DNA from 3 places in the Rahnella aceris genome. Region 2 is predicted to be linked to each of the others. Evidence: predicted binding sites of a transcription regulator. Region 2 holds the regulator's gene; each other region holds the start of a gene.
What was found. Region 2 encodes sigma-54, which starts transcription at its own class of promoters, with help from an activator protein. Its sites were predicted from a motif close to GTTGGCACANNTTTCGCTNT; they were not measured.
Positions count from the first base shown of each region.

Region 1: the regulator sigma-54 is predicted to act here: its motif matches at 2,787-2,806, upstream of GW591_RS00195 (gamma-glutamyltransferase family protein).
Region 3: the regulator sigma-54 is predicted to act here: its motif matches at 4,225-4,244, upstream of GW591_RS08970 (branched-chain amino acid ABC transporter substrate-binding protein).

Region 1 is NZ_JAADJV010000001.1:31,702-37,499, reverse strand. Features, by position in the region: gene GW591_RS00215 (amino acid ABC transporter permease) at 1-98, opposite strand, end outside; gene GW591_RS00210 (amino acid ABC transporter permease) at 101-766, opposite strand; gene GW591_RS00205 (transporter substrate-binding domain-containing protein) at 791-1,582, opposite strand; gene GW591_RS00200 (MurR/RpiR family transcriptional regulator) at 1,841-2,680, opposite strand; gene GW591_RS00195 (gamma-glutamyltransferase family protein) at 2,879-4,465, shown strand; gene hpxX (oxalurate catabolism protein HpxX) at 4,502-4,696, shown strand; gene GW591_RS00185 (AtzE family amidohydrolase) at 4,693-5,798, shown strand, end outside.
Region 2 is NZ_JAADJV010000002.1:539,435-545,232, forward strand. Features, by position in the region: gene kdsD (arabinose-5-phosphate isomerase KdsD) at 1-787, shown strand, start outside; gene kdsC (3-deoxy-manno-octulosonate-8-phosphatase KdsC) at 804-1,370, shown strand; gene lptC (LPS export ABC transporter periplasmic protein LptC) at 1,367-1,936, shown strand; gene lptA (lipopolysaccharide ABC transporter substrate-binding protein LptA) at 1,914-2,471, shown strand; gene lptB (LPS export ABC transporter ATP-binding protein) at 2,478-3,203, shown strand; gene rpoN (RNA polymerase factor sigma-54) at 3,305-4,738, shown strand; gene hpf (ribosome hibernation promoting factor) at 4,762-5,049, shown strand; gene ptsN (PTS IIA-like nitrogen regulatory protein PtsN) at 5,148-5,630, shown strand; gene rapZ (RNase adapter RapZ) at 5,698-5,798, shown strand, end outside.
Region 3 is NZ_JAADJV010000001.1:1,979,905-1,985,702, reverse strand. Features, by position in the region: gene GW591_RS08990 (peptidase domain-containing ABC transporter) at 1-295, shown strand, start outside; gene hemB (porphobilinogen synthase) at 511-1,485, shown strand; gene GW591_RS08980 (methyl-accepting chemotaxis protein) at 1,828-3,657, shown strand; gene GW591_RS08975 (YgdI/YgdR family lipoprotein) at 3,784-3,999, opposite strand; gene GW591_RS08970 (branched-chain amino acid ABC transporter substrate-binding protein) at 4,415-5,539, shown strand; gene GW591_RS08965 (ABC transporter permease subunit) at 5,729-5,798, shown strand, end outside.

The DNA of each region.
Region 1 (5,798 bases), on a different contig from region 2:
ACCAGCGTGCCGCCGATAAAAGCGGTCAGCGACAACAATAACGTCCAGCGCGCCGCCAGCAGGAGATTGCGCACAATGTCCCAGTCGGTGAAGGTCATCATCAGTTTTCACTCCCAAAGACACGGCGTCCGGCCAGCAGCAACAACTGACGCATCGCAACCGACAGCAATAAATAAAACAACGTGGTGACCAGATACACTTCAAAACTGAGGAAGGTGCGCGACTGAATTAAGTTCGCGGCAAACGTCAGTTCTTCATAGGACACCTGCGATACCACGGAAGATCCGAGCATCACGATAATGCACTGGCTGACCAGCGACGGATAAATGCGTTTCAGCGACGGCGGCAGCACGATGCGCAGGAACGTCTGACTGCGGGTTAATCCCAGCACGCGCCCGGCTTCCCACTGACCTTTCGGCGTCACCTGAATACCGGCGCGGATAATCTCCGTGCTGTAGGCGCCGAGGTTAATCAGCATCGCCAGCAGCGCCGCTTCACCGGCAGTCATTTTCAGGCCAATGGCTGGCAGGCCAAAGACAATGAAAAACAGCTGCACCACAAACGGCGTATTACGGATGGCTTCGACATACACGCCCCAGACCGCACGCAGGGTTTTATGGTTGCCGCAGCGGATGGCCGCGCCGCAAATCCCTATTGCGACACCGCCAACCGTTGCCATTACCGTCAGCTCAATGGTGGTCCATAAACCGGCCAGCAGTTCCGGCATATAAGGCCATAGCGCGCTAAAGTTAAGCTGATAGGTCATGAAAGATCTCCGTCAGGCCTCTGATCACGCGCCGATGGACGCTGGCAGCGGTGCCTTCATCCATTTTTCAGACAGCGCATTCAGCGTCTTGTCTTTGATGCCTTCGGCGATCAGTTCATTCACTTTGTCTTTCAGCGCGGGTTCGTCTTTACGCAGACCGACGTAGCATGGTGAATCTTTCAGCATGACTTTCGAAATCGGTGCTTTGGCCGGGTTCATGCGGGCAATCGCGGCGACCACCAGGTTGCCGGTAGCGATGTATTCCACCTGGCCGGAAAGGTATGCAGACAGCGTGGTGTTGTTGTCTTCATACCGCTGAATTTTGGCATCTTTCGGTGCCACGCCGGTCAGTGCCAGATCTTCCACCGCGCCACGGGTCACGCCGATGGTTTTACCGGACAGTTCTTTCAGGTCGGACAGTTTGTCACCCTGGGCACCAAACACGCCGAGGAAGAACGGTGCGTAAGCGTTGCTGAAGTCGATGACTTTTTCGCGCTCAGCGTTTTTACCCAGGCTTGAAATCACCAGATCGACTTTATCCGTTTGCAGATAAGGCACGCGGTTGGCGCTGGTGACCGGCACCAGTTGCAACTTAAGTTTCATCTTATCGGCCAGATAATGCGCCATATCGATGTCATAACCTTCCGGCTGCAAATCCTTGCTCACCGAACCAAACGGCGGGAAATCCTGAGGAACAGCCACACGCAGCACGCCACGTTTCTGAATATCCTGCAACTGATCCGCCATTACGCTGGATGCCTGAAGCACCAGCATTGCCGCACCTGCCCATGCCAACAGCCGTTTGTTCATGTTCATAGATTATCTCCGGTGAAAGGTTTTTGGAACGATAGATTCTTATGTTTATAGCTTTGCAACGAATGTGCCAAAAGCCGTGCAGCAGAAAAATTGTGCACAAAGTCACGGTATGACAAGGAATTAGACAATGAGAGGCGCGATCAGAAGAGGTTTTTTTGCCCTGAATCAGGGCAAAAAGCGTGAACCAATGAAAAATATGATGCACTGAAATTGTGCGCAAGCACCAGAAAAGCGCCCGATTTGTTCTTCAAACGGGAATCAGCGCTGCTCCAGCTCATCCAGATCGTTATACAAATCGCTTATCTGATGAATACGCTGGCGGCCTGAAGCGAGCATATCGTGCAGCAATGCATTGCTGAGCAAATTCGCCAGACTCATGGCAGAAGAATAACTGTCGAACGCCGATACGCTGTCGAGCGGAGCAGCCAGATGCCAGGTTGCCAGCGGGATAAGTGTCTGCGCCTGCGGCTCGCAAATCAACAACACCGGCACGCCAAGTGACTGTAACTGCATCAGAATTGCCTTCGCCATGCGCGGCCTGCGGCGGAAAGCGACGAATATCACCACGTCCTGCGCGGTAAGATCCACCAGTTCTTCCGCCAGCGTTTGCCCCGGCTGCGGCATTATCATCACGCCAGCGCGCACCTGAATCAGTTGCTGACGCAGGTGCAGCGCCACCGGGTAACTGTTACGAAAACCCAGCAAACGTACTTGCCGCGCCTGATTCAGGGCGGCGATCAGCGCACCGAACTGGGTGCCATCAATCTGGTTAATCCACTGCGTCAGGTTGGCCATTTCCTGTTTATAGTGCCGTGATAACAAGGTGTTACCTTGCACTGCGTCGCGGCTGTCGGTCAGCGGCATCCCGCTCTGGCGCAGGGTGCGCATTTCATCGCGCATATCGCGGTAGCTCGGGTAACCGAGGCGTTTGAACAGGCGGCTGACCGTGGCTTTCGATACGCCGCTAAGCCGCGCCAGTTCGGCGCTGTTATAGCTCATCAGGTCGTCAATACTGGCAAAAATAAAGTCGGCCACCCGCTGTTCCTGCGGCGTCAGTTCTGCGTAATGGTCACGCAGACGCTCATCAATCTGTTTCATCTCTGGCCCTTTTGTAACCAATGTTTCAGTAAATCAGCGGAACATACCATGCACTATGCTTGCCAATGCAAGAGAAATTAGCGCTAAAGCTGCAAGGTTTTGCCGATGTGGAACACCTCTTGCTTAACTTTATCCCTACGCGCCCACAACCCTGCAAGCACGGGCAGCATAAAAAAGCGTTTCTAAAAAGGACATCGCATGATTAACAGTAACAGCGCACCGCTGGGCATGGCGGTCACACCTCATCATCTGGCGAGCCAGAGTGCGCTTGCGGTATTGCGTGAAGGCGGCAATGCCATCGAGGCCATGGTGGCTGCGGCCGCGACGATTGCCGTGGTCTATCCGCACATGAACGGGCTGGGGGGCGATGGCTTCTGGCTGATCGTGCCGCCGCAGGGCAATCCGGTGGCGATAGACGCCAGCGGTGCCGCAGGCTCCCTCGCCTCTCTCGATTTCTACGCCGGTGAAACGCACATTCCGCACCGTGGCCCGAAAGCCGCGCTGACGGTAGCGGGCACCGTCGGCGGCTGGCAGGAAGCGCTGAATGTGTCGGCTGAATTTGGCGGCGAGCAAAAACCGCTCTCCCGCCTGCTGCGTGACGCCATCCGTTATGCCGCTGATGGTATTCCGGTGACAGCATCGCAGGAAGCGGCAACCCGCGCCAAGCAACACGAACTGAAAGATTTCCGCAGCTTTGCCGATGTTTTTCTGCCTAACGGCGATGTGCCCCGCGCCGGAAACCGCTTCACTCAGCCGCAACTGGCGCAGACGTTATCGATGCTGTGCGAGGACGGGCTGAACAGTTTCTATCGCGGTGAGCTGGCCGACAATATGGCCGCCGACATGGAAAAGCTCGGCATGCCGGTGACCCGCGCTGATCTCGCGGCTTACAAGCCACAGCGCCGTGTGCCGTTGCGGCTCAAACACAGTAAAGGCGAAATCTACAACCTGACACCCCCGACGCAGGGACTGGTTTCGCTGGCGATCCTCGGCCTGACTGACCGTTTGCCGCTGGAAACCATGGACGAAAGTGCCACCATTCACAGCGTGGTGGAAGCCACCAAACTGGCGTTCGGTCTGCGCGATCGCTTTATCACCGATCCGCGCATGATGACGCAGGATGCACAGGAACTGCTGGATCCACAGTATCTCGATGCTCTTGCGACCCGCATCAAACCACACAGCGCCGCCGACTGGGGTAAAGGTAAAGGGCCGGGCGATACCGTCTGGATGGGCGTGATGGACAGCAGCGGGCTGGCGGTTTCTTTTATCCAGAGCATTTATCACGAGTTCGGCAGTGGCGTGGTGCTGCCGGGCAGCGGCGTGTTGTGGCAAAACCGCGGCGCGTCCTTCAGCCTTGATGCCGGTCATTTACTGGCGCTGGCACCGGGCAAGCAACCGTTCCATACCCTCAACCCTGCCGCCGCACGCTTATACGACGGGCGCACCATGGTTTACGGCTCAATGGGGGGTGACGGCCAGCCGCAAACGCAGGCCGCCGTGTTTATCCGCCATGTAGTACAGGGGCAATCTTTGCAACAGGCGATCAGCGGCCCGCGCTGGCTGCTTGGCCGTACCTGGGGCGAGAGTTCGGATTCACTGAAACTGGAAGGCCGTTTTGCCTATCCGACGCTGGCCGGGCTGAGGCAGCGTGGTCACGACGTCGAACTGTTGCCGGATTTCAGTGAAGCCGTCGGTCACGCCGGTGCCATCGTTCGTCACACCAACGGCATGTTTGAAGGTGCCTCCGACCCGCGCAGCAACGGCAGCGCCGCCGGTTTTTGATCAGGGTTTGCATAACAGAATGGATAAGGAAGCAGAATGAAAAATACCTCCGCAGCGACCGACTGGGCCGCCTATATCCGCCAGATGGAATCCGTTCTGGCGCTGGAACTCGACGACGCACGCCGTCAGGAATTGCTGGTGCAGTTCAGCCGCATTGCCCAAATGGCACAACCGCTGATGGATTTACCGCTGGATCCGCGTCTGGAAATTGCCGGGGTGTACCGCGCATGAAATCGTTTGATAGCTTTACCGTCAGCCAGTTACATCAGGCGATTGCGCAGGGCGAAATCTCGGCCACAGAAATCGCCACCTCCACGCTCGACGCCGTTGAACAGGCCAATCCGGTCATCAACGCCTGGACGCAAATCACCGGCGATCGCATGCTGAGTGAAGCAGCGAAAGTGGATAAAAGCCGCGCCAGCGGTGCCGTACTTCCGCCGCTGGCGGGCATTCCTTATGCGGTGAAAAACCTGCTGGACGTGGCCGGTGAAGTGACGCTGGCCGGTGCCAGCCTCAACAGCAGCAACGCCGCTGCACGCCATGACGCCTGGACGGTTTCACGCCTGGCTTCTCAGGGCGCGATGCTTTCCGGCATGCTGAATATGGATGCTTACGCCTACGGTTTCACCACAGAAAACAGCCATTACGGTGCCACCCGTAACCCGCGGGATCTGGCGCGGGTAGCCGGAGGCTCTTCCGGTGGTTCGGCCGCCGCCGTGGCTGCCGGGCTGGTGCATTTCACCCTCGGCAGTGATACCAACGGCTCGATCCGTGTGCCGTCCTCATTAAGTGGTATTCTCGGCCTGAAACCGACCTTCGGGCGGATTTCACGTCGCGGCAGCCAGCCGTTTGTCGCCAGCCTCGATCACATCGGCCCGATGGCACGTTGCAGCGAAGATTTGTCGCAGGTCTATGACGCCATACAGGGCACGGATCCGCAGGATCACTTTCAGGCTGACAAACCTGTCACAGAAACATTTTCCCAGCTTAAGCGCGGGCAACAGGGCCTGCGCAGCGCCGTACTGGGCGGATACTTTTCTCTCTGGTGTGACGACCACGCCAAAGCAGCCGTACACCGGATAGCGCAGGCACTGGAAGCCCAGGAAGAAATTGAAATGCCACAGGCCGGGCTGGCACGATCCGCCGCGTTTATCATCAGCGCGTCGGAAGGCGGCAATCAGTACCTGCCAAAACTGCGCAGCATTCCGGAACAGTTTGAGCCACTTTCACGTGAGCGTCTGCTCGCTGGCGCAATGATCCCGGCGGCATGGTATGTTCAGGCGCAGCGTTTCCGTCAGCAATTTCAGCAGCAAATCTTGCCCTTGTTCGATCA
Region 2 (5,798 bases):
GGCCGCCACCTTTGCCAGTACGGGCACACCGGCATTCTTTGTGCATCCCGGCGAAGCCAGCCACGGTGATCTGGGCATGGTATCGAAGCAGGATGTCGTCATTCTGATTTCCAACTCCGGCGAAGCCCATGAAATTCTGGGGCTGATACCGGTACTCAAACGTCTGGGCATTACGCTTATCTGCATGACGTCTAACCCCGAAAGCACGATGGGGAAAGCGGCAGATGTTCACCTTTGTGTAAAAGTGCCCAAAGAAGCCTGCCCGCTGGGTCTGGCACCGACCAGCAGCACCACGGCAGTGCTGGTGATGGGCGATGCACTGGCCGTCGCACTGCTTGAAGCACGCGGCTTCACACCGGAAGATTTCGCCCTGTCACATCCTGGCGGAGCACTGGGTCGCAAGCTGTTACTGCGCGTCAGCGATATCATGCACACCGGGGATGAAATTCCGCACGTCAGCCGTGAAGCTTCGTTGCGGGATGCGTTGCTGGAAATCACCCGAAAAAATCTGGGCATGACGGTTATCTGCAACGATTTGATGAAAATCGAAGGGATCTTTACCGATGGGGATTTACGACGCATCTTTGATATGGGCGTCAACATCAATACGGCATCGATTGCGGATGTGATGACGACAGGCGGTATCCGCGTGCGTCCTTCACTGCTGGCAGTTGATGCGCTGAATTTAATGCAGGACAAACACATCACTTGCGTGATGGTTGCTGATGGTGACCAGTTGCTGGGTGTGTTACATATGCACGATATGCTGCGCGCTGGCGTAGTTTAATTGAGGAATTCCCTGAATGAGTAATAGCGCAGCCCTGGTGGAAACCTGCTACGGTCCGGTCAGTGCGCAAGTGCTTGAACGGGCAAAAGCAATCCGCCTGCTGATTTGCGATGTCGATGGCGTTATGTCTGATGGCCTGATCTATATGGGAAATCAGGGAGAAGAGCTGAAAAGTTTCAACGTTCGCGACGGTTACGGTATCCGCTGCCTGCTGACATCCGATATCGAAGTCGCGATTATTACAGGCCGCAATGCGAAATTACTGGAAGATCGCGCTAAAACTCTGGGCATACGCCACTTGTATCAGGGGCAATCTGATAAGCTTTTGGCCTTCCGCGAACTGTTAGATACACTGTCTCTGCGGGCCGAAGAAGTGGCGTACATTGGTGATGACCTGATTGACTGGCCGGTGATGGCCGAAGTGGGTCTCTCTGTCGCGGTTCAGGATGCACATCCTGTTCTGTTACCGAAAGCGCATTATGTTACCCGTATCGCGGGTGGACGTGGTGCAGTACGCGAACTGTGTGATTTGATTCTGCTGGCGCAGGGTAAGCTGGAGGACGCCAAAGGGCTGTCGATATGAGTAAAGCAAAACTTTGGATTATTCTGGCGCTGACTGCCATCGTTCTGGTGCTGATTGGCTGGTCATTATCTGACAACAGCGATGATGTTCCGCAAGCGGTCAATGATCAGGATCCGACTTACCAGACGTCCCACACCGTTACGATGGTGTATGACCCGATGGGCAGCCTGACGTATAAACTGGTTTCAGACCAGGTAAAATATTACACCGCTGATCAGGTGTCATGGTTTACCAATCCGGTCGCGACCATGTATGACAAGAACAAAGTAGCCACCTGGGTATTGCGTTCTGATAAAGCGAAACTGACTCAGGATAAAATGCTCTATCTTTATGGGCATGTGCAGGCAGACAGCCTGACACCTGAGACATCACAGCTGCAAAGAATCAAAACGGACAATGCACGGGTTAACCTGACGACACAGGACGTTGCCTCAGACGATGAAGTGACGTTGTATGGTACAGGTTTTACATCTAACGGCATGAAAATGCGTGGTAATCTGCGTGACAAAACAGCAGAGCTGATCGAAAAGGTAACGACCTCTTATGAAATTCAAAGCAAAAAATAAAATCCGTGATCTCCTGATCGTCAGCTCATTGTTAGCCGTCAGCGTTCCGGCATTTGCCTTAAAAGACGATACAACGAAACCGATCACCATTGATTCAGCAAACCAGGCGCTCGACGTCAATACCAATACCGCGACCTTTACCGGCAATGTGGTCGTCAATCAGGGTACGATCCAGGTTAAAGCCGACAAAGTGGTCGTCATCCGCCCGCAGGGGGTTTCCGGTAAAGAAGTGGTAGAAGGTTACGGCAACCCGGTGACGTTCTACCAGATGCAGGATAACGGTAAGCCGATTAAAGGCCATGCACAGAAAGTCCGCTACGAAGTGGAAAATGACCTCGTCACGCTGACCGGCAACGCTTACCTTGAGCAACTGGACAGCAATGTGAAAGGCGACCGTATTACCTATCTGGTACAGAAACAGCAAATGGAAGCCTTTAGTGATAAAGGTAACCGTGTGACGACCGTTCTGGTACCTTCGCAGCTGCAACAAAAAACGCCTGCAGCGGGCGGCCAGCCGACCAAAAAGAGTAACTGATATTTTATGGCTAAATTAATCGCAGAGAATCTGGCAAAGGCATACAAAGGCCGTAAGGTCGTTGAAGATGTCAGTCTGATGGTCAACTCGGGTGAAATCGTCGGGTTATTAGGGCCAAACGGTGCGGGTAAAACCACCACCTTTTACATGGTCGTGGGCATCGTCCAGCGCGATGCGGGCCGCATTATCGTTGATGATGAAGACATCAGCCTGCTGCCGCTGCATACCCGCGCCCGTCGCGGTATTGGCTATCTTCCGCAGGAAGCCTCCATTTTCCGTCGTCTGAGCGTATTTGATAACCTGATGGCGGTGCTGCAGATCCGTGACGATCTGACCAAAGAACAGCGTAATGACCGCGCTAATGAATTAATGGAAGAGTTCCATATTTCTCATTTGCGCGATAACCTCGGTCAGTCACTGTCTGGTGGTGAACGCCGTCGTGTTGAAATTGCCCGTGCACTGGCAGCGAACCCTAAATTCATCCTGCTGGATGAACCGTTCGCCGGGGTTGACCCGATTTCCGTTATCGACATCAAAAAAATCATTGAGCATTTACGTGACAGCGGCCTCGGCGTACTGATCACTGACCATAACGTTCGCGAAACACTCGACGTTTGTGAACGCGCGTATATCGTCAGTCAGGGGAAATTGATCGCCCACGGCACGCCAGCCGACATTCTTGCTGATGAACAAGTTAAACGTGTTTATCTTGGTGAAGAATTCCGTCTGTGATCTGTGCCGCCGGAACCGTGCCTGTTTCAACCTACACTGAAACAGGCCGTCTCTGACAGAAGTGTTGCCGTTTTCACTCATCAACGGAATTAAGCCAAGATATGAAGCAAGGTTTGCAACTCAGACTCAGCCAACAACTGGCAATGACTCCTCAGTTACAACAGGCCATCCGCTTGTTGCAACTATCCACGCTTGAGCTCCAGCAGGAGATCCAACTCGCGCTGGAGAGCAACCCTCTGTTGGAACAAACCGACCTTCATGAAGAAATCGACTCGGTAGAAACCACCGACAGCGAAGGGTTAGACACCCGCGAGGCACTCGAGCAGAAAGACATGCCGGAAGAGTTGCCGCTGGACGCCACCTGGGATGAGATTTACACCGCAGGCACGCCGTCAGGCACCGGCAATGATTACAGCGACGATGAGCTACCGATTTACCAGGGCGAAACCACGCAGACACTTCAGGATTACCTGATGTGGCAGGTCGAGCTGACGCCGTTCTCTGATACCGATGCCGCGATTGCCACGTCAATCGTCGATGCAGTGGATGACACCGGTTACCTGACCGTCTCCCTTGACGACATTCTTGAAAGCGTCGGTGATGAAAATGTCACCATGGACGAAGTCGAAGCCGTACTTAAGCGCGTTCAGCGTTTTGATCCGGTGGGTGTCGCCGCCCGTGACCTGCGCGACTGCCTGCTGATCCAGCTTTCTCAATATGCGACTGACACGCCTTTCATCACTGAAGCCCGTCTTATCATCAGCGAACATCTCGATTTGCTGGCGAACCATGATTTCCGCGCACTTATGCGATCAACCCGGTTAAAAGAAGATACACTGAAAGGAGCGATGCTCCTGATCCAGTCTCTTGATCCGCGTCCGGGCCAGTCTATCAACACCGGCGAATCCGAATACGTGATCCCGGATGTGCTGGTGCGTAAAGTGTCAGGTGTCTGGGCGGTAGAACTCAATTCCGACAGCATTCCGCGTCTGAAGATTAACCAGCAGTACGCCGCGATGGGGAATTCCGCACGCAGCGACAGCGACGGGCAATTTATCCGCAGCAATCTGCAGGAAGCCAAGTGGTTAATCAAAAGCCTGGAAAGCCGTAACGACACGCTGTTGAAAGTGACGCGCTGCATCGTTGAGCAGCAGCAGGCGTTCTTTGAACTGGGTGAAGAATTTATGAAACCTATGGTACTGGCAGATATTGCCAGTGCCGTGGAAATGCACGAATCGACGATTTCACGTGTGACGACGCAGAAGTTCCTGCACAGCCCGCGTGGCATTTTCGAACTGAAGTATTTCTTCTCCAGCCATGTCAGTACAGACAGCGGTGGCGAGGCATCGTCAACCGCGATCCGGGCGCTGGTGAAGAAATTAATCGCAGCGGAGAATCCTGTAAAACCGCTCAGTGACAGTAAGTTAGCGACCCTGCTTTCCGATCAGGGAATTATGGTTGCGCGTCGGACTGTCGCCAAATACCGAGAGTCTTTGTCCATCCCGCCCTCAAACCAACGTAAACAGTTAGTTTGACCTCAACAGAGAAGGAAGACATTATGCAGCTCAACATTACCGGACATCACATTGAGATCACGGATCCCCTGAGAGAGTTCATCACGTCGAAGCTGGCTAAGCTTGAGCAGTATTTCGACAGGATTAATCAGGTGTATGTGGTGTTGAGCGTGGAAAAGGTGCAGAAAGTAGCGGAAGCCACTTTGCATGTGAACGGAGGCGAATTACATGCCACCTCGGAACATCAGGATATGTACGCAGCGATTGACGGACTGGTTGATAAACTGGCCCGACAGTTGAATAAACATAAAGACAAACTGAAACAGCACTGACATTCATGTAGCCAACCCTGTGCTACAAACCTTCGGGCATCGGCTTGTGACCTTCGGGAAACGAGCCGATATAGCTTTAAGGGTGAAACAGCGCAAAAGTGAAAGATGACATGATTAACGATACTGCAATGCAATTAACGTCGGTGCTTAATGCCGAATGCACCAAAAGCGGCGTTCATTGCGCCAGCAAAAAACGCGCACTGGAAATCATCAGTGAGTTGGCCGCCAAACAATTAAATTTGTCGCCGCAGGTGATTTTTGACGCCATTTTGACCCGTGAACGTATGGGGAGCACCGGGATCGGTGCCGGGATCGCCATCCCGCACGGTAAGCTGGAAGAAGACACTTTACGTGCCGTCGGCGTATTCATTCAGCTTGAACAACCGATTGCTTTTGACGCCATCGATAATCAGCCGGTAGATTTGCTTTTTGCCTTGCTGGTACCGGCAGATCAATGTAAAACCCATTTACATACATTATCTTTAGTCGCTAAGAAATTAGCTGATAAAACAGTGTGTCGCCGTCTGCGTGGCGCGCAAAGTGACGAAGAACTGTTCCAGATAATGACTGAAAACGAATAAATTGCTGATTCCCGGTACAGTGCCGGGAAAATGAATTCTGCACACTGAATGCCAGGGGAGTGACACCATGGTGCTGATGATTGTCAGCGGCCGTTCCGGTTCCGGGAAGTCGGTTGCCCTACGGGCACTAGAAGACATGGGTTTTTACTGTGTGGACAACCTGCCGGT
Region 3 (5,798 bases), on a different contig from region 2:
CGCCCGCCGTTGTAACATCCACGACGATATCGAACGGATGCCGATGGGCTATGAAACGCTGATCAGCGAACTGGGCGGCAGTTTGTCCGGCGGGCAGAAACAGCGTTTGCTGATTGCCCGCGCACTGTACCGCCGTCCGGCGATACTGTTCCTCGACGAGGCCACCAGCCATTTAGATCTGGACAATGAAATGCGCATCAATCAGGCGATCAGCGAACTGGATATTACGCGAATATTTATCGCCCACCGTCCGTCTACGATTGCCTCAGCAGATCGCGAGATCAAGCTCGGTTAAATCATTCCTTCAGGCGATCCCTGTTCCGGGATCGCCTTTCCAAAATTGCGGCCTCTGTTACATCTCCTCACGGAAAGTTCATCATTTGTTTAAAAGTTATTATAAAATGCGGGCTTCATCGTCTGACGGCGCTGCATCGCCTCCTGCCGTCTGAACTGTCTGTGCTCCTGTTTCTAAAAAATATCAGCGCAACAGATTAATTTTTAGGAGTTTTCATGTCGAATCAGTTCCCGAGCTCACGCCTTCGCCGCCTGAGACAGTCCGAATCCCTGCGCACTCTTTTTCAGGAAACTGAATTTAGCGTCAACGATCTGGTACTGCCGATTTTCGTAGAAGAAGAGACCTCTGAATACGTACCCATCGAAGCTATGCCGGGTGTGTTGCGTATCCCTGAATCCCGCCTGGCATTTGAAATCGAACGTTACGCCCGCGCCGGTATCCGCTCTGTTATGACGTTCGGTATTTCGCATCACATGGATGCCACCGGCAGCGATACCTGGAACGAAAACGGTCTGGTCGCGCGTATGGCGCGTATCTGTAAAGACACCGTGCCTGAAATGATTGTCATGTCCGACACCTGTTTCTGCGAATACACCTCACACGGCCATTGCGGTGTGTTGCACGACCACGGCGTGGATAACGACGCAACCCTGGTCAACCTCGGTAAACAGGCTGTCGTGGCGGCGGCTGCTGGTGCAGATTTCATCGCGCCATCCGCCGCGCAGGACGGTCAGGTGCAGGCCATCCGCAGTGCGCTGGATGAAGCCGGATTTATCGATACCTCAATCATGGCGTATTCCACCAAGTTTGCATCTTCCCTGTACGGGCCTTTCCGCGAAGCGGGCGGCAGTGTACTGAAAGGCAACCGCAAGCAATATCAGATGAACCCGATGAACCGCCGCGAAGCCGTGCGTGAATCGTTGCTGGACGAGCAGGAAGGCGCCGATGCGCTGATGGTGAAACCGGCCGGTGCGTATCTGGACGTGATCCGCGATATCCGCGAAGCCTCCCGTCTGCCACTGGCGGCGTATCAGGTCAGCGGTGAATACGCGATGATCAAATTTGCTGCACAAGCAGGTGCTATTGATGAGCGTGCCGTCGTACGTGAAAGCCTTGGCGCGATTAAACGTGCGGGCGCAGATATTATCCTGACGTACTTTGCGATGGATATTGCCGAAAACGGGCTGTAATTTTTGTTCTCGCTGCAAACCAAAACCGGGCTTCCGCCCGGTTTTTTTATGTCCTCGCGTCGGAAGCTGATACTGCGCGATGTATGTTCAGATAACGTCTTTAATATTTAAGAATAGCAGAAAATTAAAATAATGCTTTTTTATAGAGAATTACCTCACCATTAATAGGGTGTAATTAATAAAAAAGTATTCATACAAAGAATAAGGTTTTATAGCGGTTAAATTACTGACTTTTGTAACTTAATAAACTGAGTTTTTTATTAACTAATTTTTATAGCCTGCCGATACCCCATGTGCTTCACATACAATTGTATTTATAAAAATAATGGAGAGCCATGCGCTATGAAAATATTTATGTCATATTTTGAAAATCTAAAAGTCGGGAAAAAATTAGCATTAGGTTTCGGACTTATCTTATTGCTGAGTATTGCAGTTGCTTTATGTGGTATTAAAAATCTGAATGATATTTCCATTCGAGCTGAGAAAATAAGCCAGCTTAAAGTGATAACTGACCAGTTTGCTATGGCGAAGTCTGAAAGACTGGAATATGTGAAAACGCACGATGAAAAATACATCACAATGAATGAGGTGAACTTACAGCAGGTTGATAAAAAAATTGAAAGTCTCAGGTTGCTTCGTTGGGATACAGAGCACCTGAAGATGCTTAATGAAATGTCAGAGGTCATGAAGACGTATCGTGACAAGCGTGCTCAAACGGTCCGCGAGACCCAACAACGTGATCTTGTTGTCAGTCGTTTTGTGCTGACACGCGAAGAATCTGAGATTAACAGTCTGGCTCAGTCCTATGCACGAGATCCCGCACGTGCTGTCACCGCGATCGCGTTAGGGGATATCGTCAGACACATTGATGGGGTGGCGACACGTGTAAAACTCCTCCAGTTTGAGAATACTGAGGAATCCCTTCAGGCTTTAACAGGTTTTATGGATGAATCGATTCAGCAAATGGATGCCGTCAAATCCCAGTTAAATCCGGCTGATGTCAGCATACTTGAAGAAATTGAACGCTCGGTCTCGGCCAAAAAGGCGAGTGCCGGAAACTACCTCCAATCCTATATTGCTGAGCAGGAAGCGACTCAGTTGCTTGCGAAAGCAGGCGGCAAGCTGACCACCCTGAGTGACAATATATTTGAATCGGAGCTGAGCGCGGCGCATGACGATATCAGAAATGCAGTTATATGGATGACTTCACTCCTGGTAGCAGCAGTCTTATTAAGTATTGGCATTGCACTGATTATTTCCCGCCAAATTGTGAAGCCTCTGGCTGACACGCTTGACGTCGCCAGACAGATAGCGCGCGGTGATTTAAGAGCCCATCTCAATACCACGCGTCGTGATGAGCTGGGAGAACTGATGCAAGCTGTAGATGAGATGAACACCGATCTCCGCCGTATCATCGGGGATATTCGTACCGGTGTGACGCAGGTGAGCCATGCCTCCGCAGAAATTGCGGCAGGTAATAATGATTTATCCGCACGCACTGAGGAACAGGCTGCTGCGCTTGAAGAAACGGCAGCCAGCATGGAGCAGTTAACTGCGACGGTTAAACAGAACGTGGACAATATTCATCATACCAGCCGCCTGGCGGGCAGTACTTCAGAAACGGCGAATAAAGGCGGGCAACTCGTCTCTCATGTGGTGAAAACTATGAATGAAATTACTGCAAGCTCAGCAAAAATTGCTGAGATTACGACGGTAATTAATAGCATCGCTTTTCAGACCAATATTCTGGCTCTCAATGCGGCTGTTGAAGCGGCGCGTGCTGGCGAACAGGGGCGGGGATTTGCTGTTGTGGCAAGCGAAGTGAGAAGCCTTGCGCAGAGAAGCGCTCAGGCTGCAAAAGAAATAGAAGGTTTAATTGGTGAATCGGTAGAGCGAATTAATGCAGGGTCAGATCTGGTAGAACAGGCGGGGACTACCATGCATGACATTGTGACCAAAGTGGCTAATGTTACCGAAATACTGAATGAAATTACTCAGGCATCGGATGAACAGAACAGGGGAATATCTCAGGTAGGGCAGGCAATAGTGGAAATGGACAGCGTGACTCAACAAAATGCGGCCCTGGTGGAAGAGTCTTCTGCTGCCGCCAATGCGCTGCGAGATCAGGCACAAAATCTTGCTGCGTCTGTTTCACGTTTTATTACTGAGTAATCTGATTCTCAAAACAGTCGTGATATTGCGTGCCGTTTGTGCACCACATAGCATGACTGTTTTGTTAAGCCGACCATGTGTGTCATCGGCCAGGTTTTGAGATAAATGCAATTCCCATCCGTAACCCTACTTCTTCACAATGCCCGCAATATCATTGGTGTTCATCAGATGATAATCGCCATTCATGTCGGTGTAGCTGGTCATGCCGGTATTGCGGTCACGATCCGGTTCGCCGTGGGCGAAAAACTGGTCACCGGATTTGGTGTTAATCACATAATCGCTGGCGCAGCCAGTTAACGACAGAGCCAGAACCACAGCCGTCAGGCAGGATAATTTCTTCATTGTTCAGTAGTTTCCCGTTGCAATCATCTGCCCATATTACAAAACAACCCGCCGCAAGAAGCAAAGAATAAAAATGTCACCCGGCGTAAGCGTGCGTGCAAAACCGTGCTTGTGCACCAGCGCGGTGCGATGTGATCCCGTCGTTGTTTCTGTCAGTTGCCCGTAACGCTCTCCCGTCGCTATCTATACTCACATAACCCGTCACATTCTCAGAGGTTGAGTAACAATGGCAGATATTTTGCTTATGTTTTTTTACCTTTGATGTTTTCACCCCCGGAGATAAGCGGGAAACCCTCAGTCTTAAGGCTTAAGCGTTAAATTTCAGATTTTCTGATTACGACTTCGTGTTGGTGTTTTTGCTACATGCGTTTTCCATAACCCGTTTTGCATAAACTCTGTCCTAAGGATCATGATGATGTCGATGAAATTTATTAAAAGTCCTCTTTCTTTGTTGCTGGCAGGCTGTCTGGTCACTGCGTTTACCGCGCGTGCGGATATCGTGATTGGCGTCGCTGGCCCGTTCACCGGCCCGAATGCCACCTATGGCGATCAGTACTGGCATGGTGCCACACAGGCCGCTGAAGACATTAATGCCGCTGGCGGAATCAACGGCGAGAAAATCAAACTGGTGCAGGGCGATGATGCCTGCGAACCGAAACAGGCCGTTGCGGTCGCTAACCGTCTTGTTGATCAGGATAAAGTGCAGGCGGTGGTCGGGCATTTTTGTTCATCTTCTACCATGCCCGCATCTGAGGTGTACAACGATGCCGGCATTATCGCCATCACGCCGGGATCCACTAACCCGCAAATCACCGAACGCGGCATGAGTGATATGTTCCGCATGTGCGGACGTGACGACCAGCAGGGGCAGGTTGCCAGTGATTACATCATCGACAAGCTGAAAGCCAAAAAAGTGGTCATTATCCACGACAAAGACACTTACGGGCAGGGGCTGGCGGATGCCACCAAAGCGGCGCTTAACAAGCGTGGCGTGAAAGAAGTGATGTATGAAGGGTTATCGCGCGGCGAAAAAGACTTCAACGCGCTGGTCACCAAAATCAGTGCGCAGAAACCGGACGTGGTGTTCTTCGGCGGTTGCCATCCTGAAGCCGGTCCGCTGGTACGCCAGATGCGTGAGCAGGGCGTGCAGGCCACGTTCTTCTCCGGCGACTGTATCGTCAACGAAGAAATGGTCACCGCCGCGGGTGGCCCGCAATATACCAACGGGATTCTGATGACCTTCGGCAAAGACCCGCGTCTGATCCCGGAAGGCAAAGTCGTTATCGATAAATTCCGCGCCAGCAAGTTCGAGCCGGAAGGCTACACCCTTTACTCCTATGCCTCCGTTCAGGCTATTGCCGCGGCATTCAAAGCCACCGGCGGCAGCGATTCCGCCAAAGCCAGCGCCTGGCTTAAAGCCAACAGCGTCGATACCGTCATGGGCAAAAAAGCCTGGGACAGTAAAGGCGACCTGAAAGTCTCTGATTACGTGGTTTATAAATGGGACGACAAAGGCAAATATCAGGAAGTTAAGGAATAAAGCACTCTTATTTGCCATTTTGAACCCGGGCAGTGCTCACTCTTTATGAAAGAACTGGCTCACGTACTTAATGTACGCTCCGGCTCTTGTGCGCTGGCCGGGTCCAAACTGGCTGCAACGATAACGCTTTATTAGCTTTAATGAATGCGCCCTTAGCCAGGCGCGGTCACAAAAAGAGACTGCGTATTTATGGATTCATTCTTCCTGCAACAACTGTTTAATGGCATTACGCTCGGTGCTGTCTACGGTCTCATTGCCA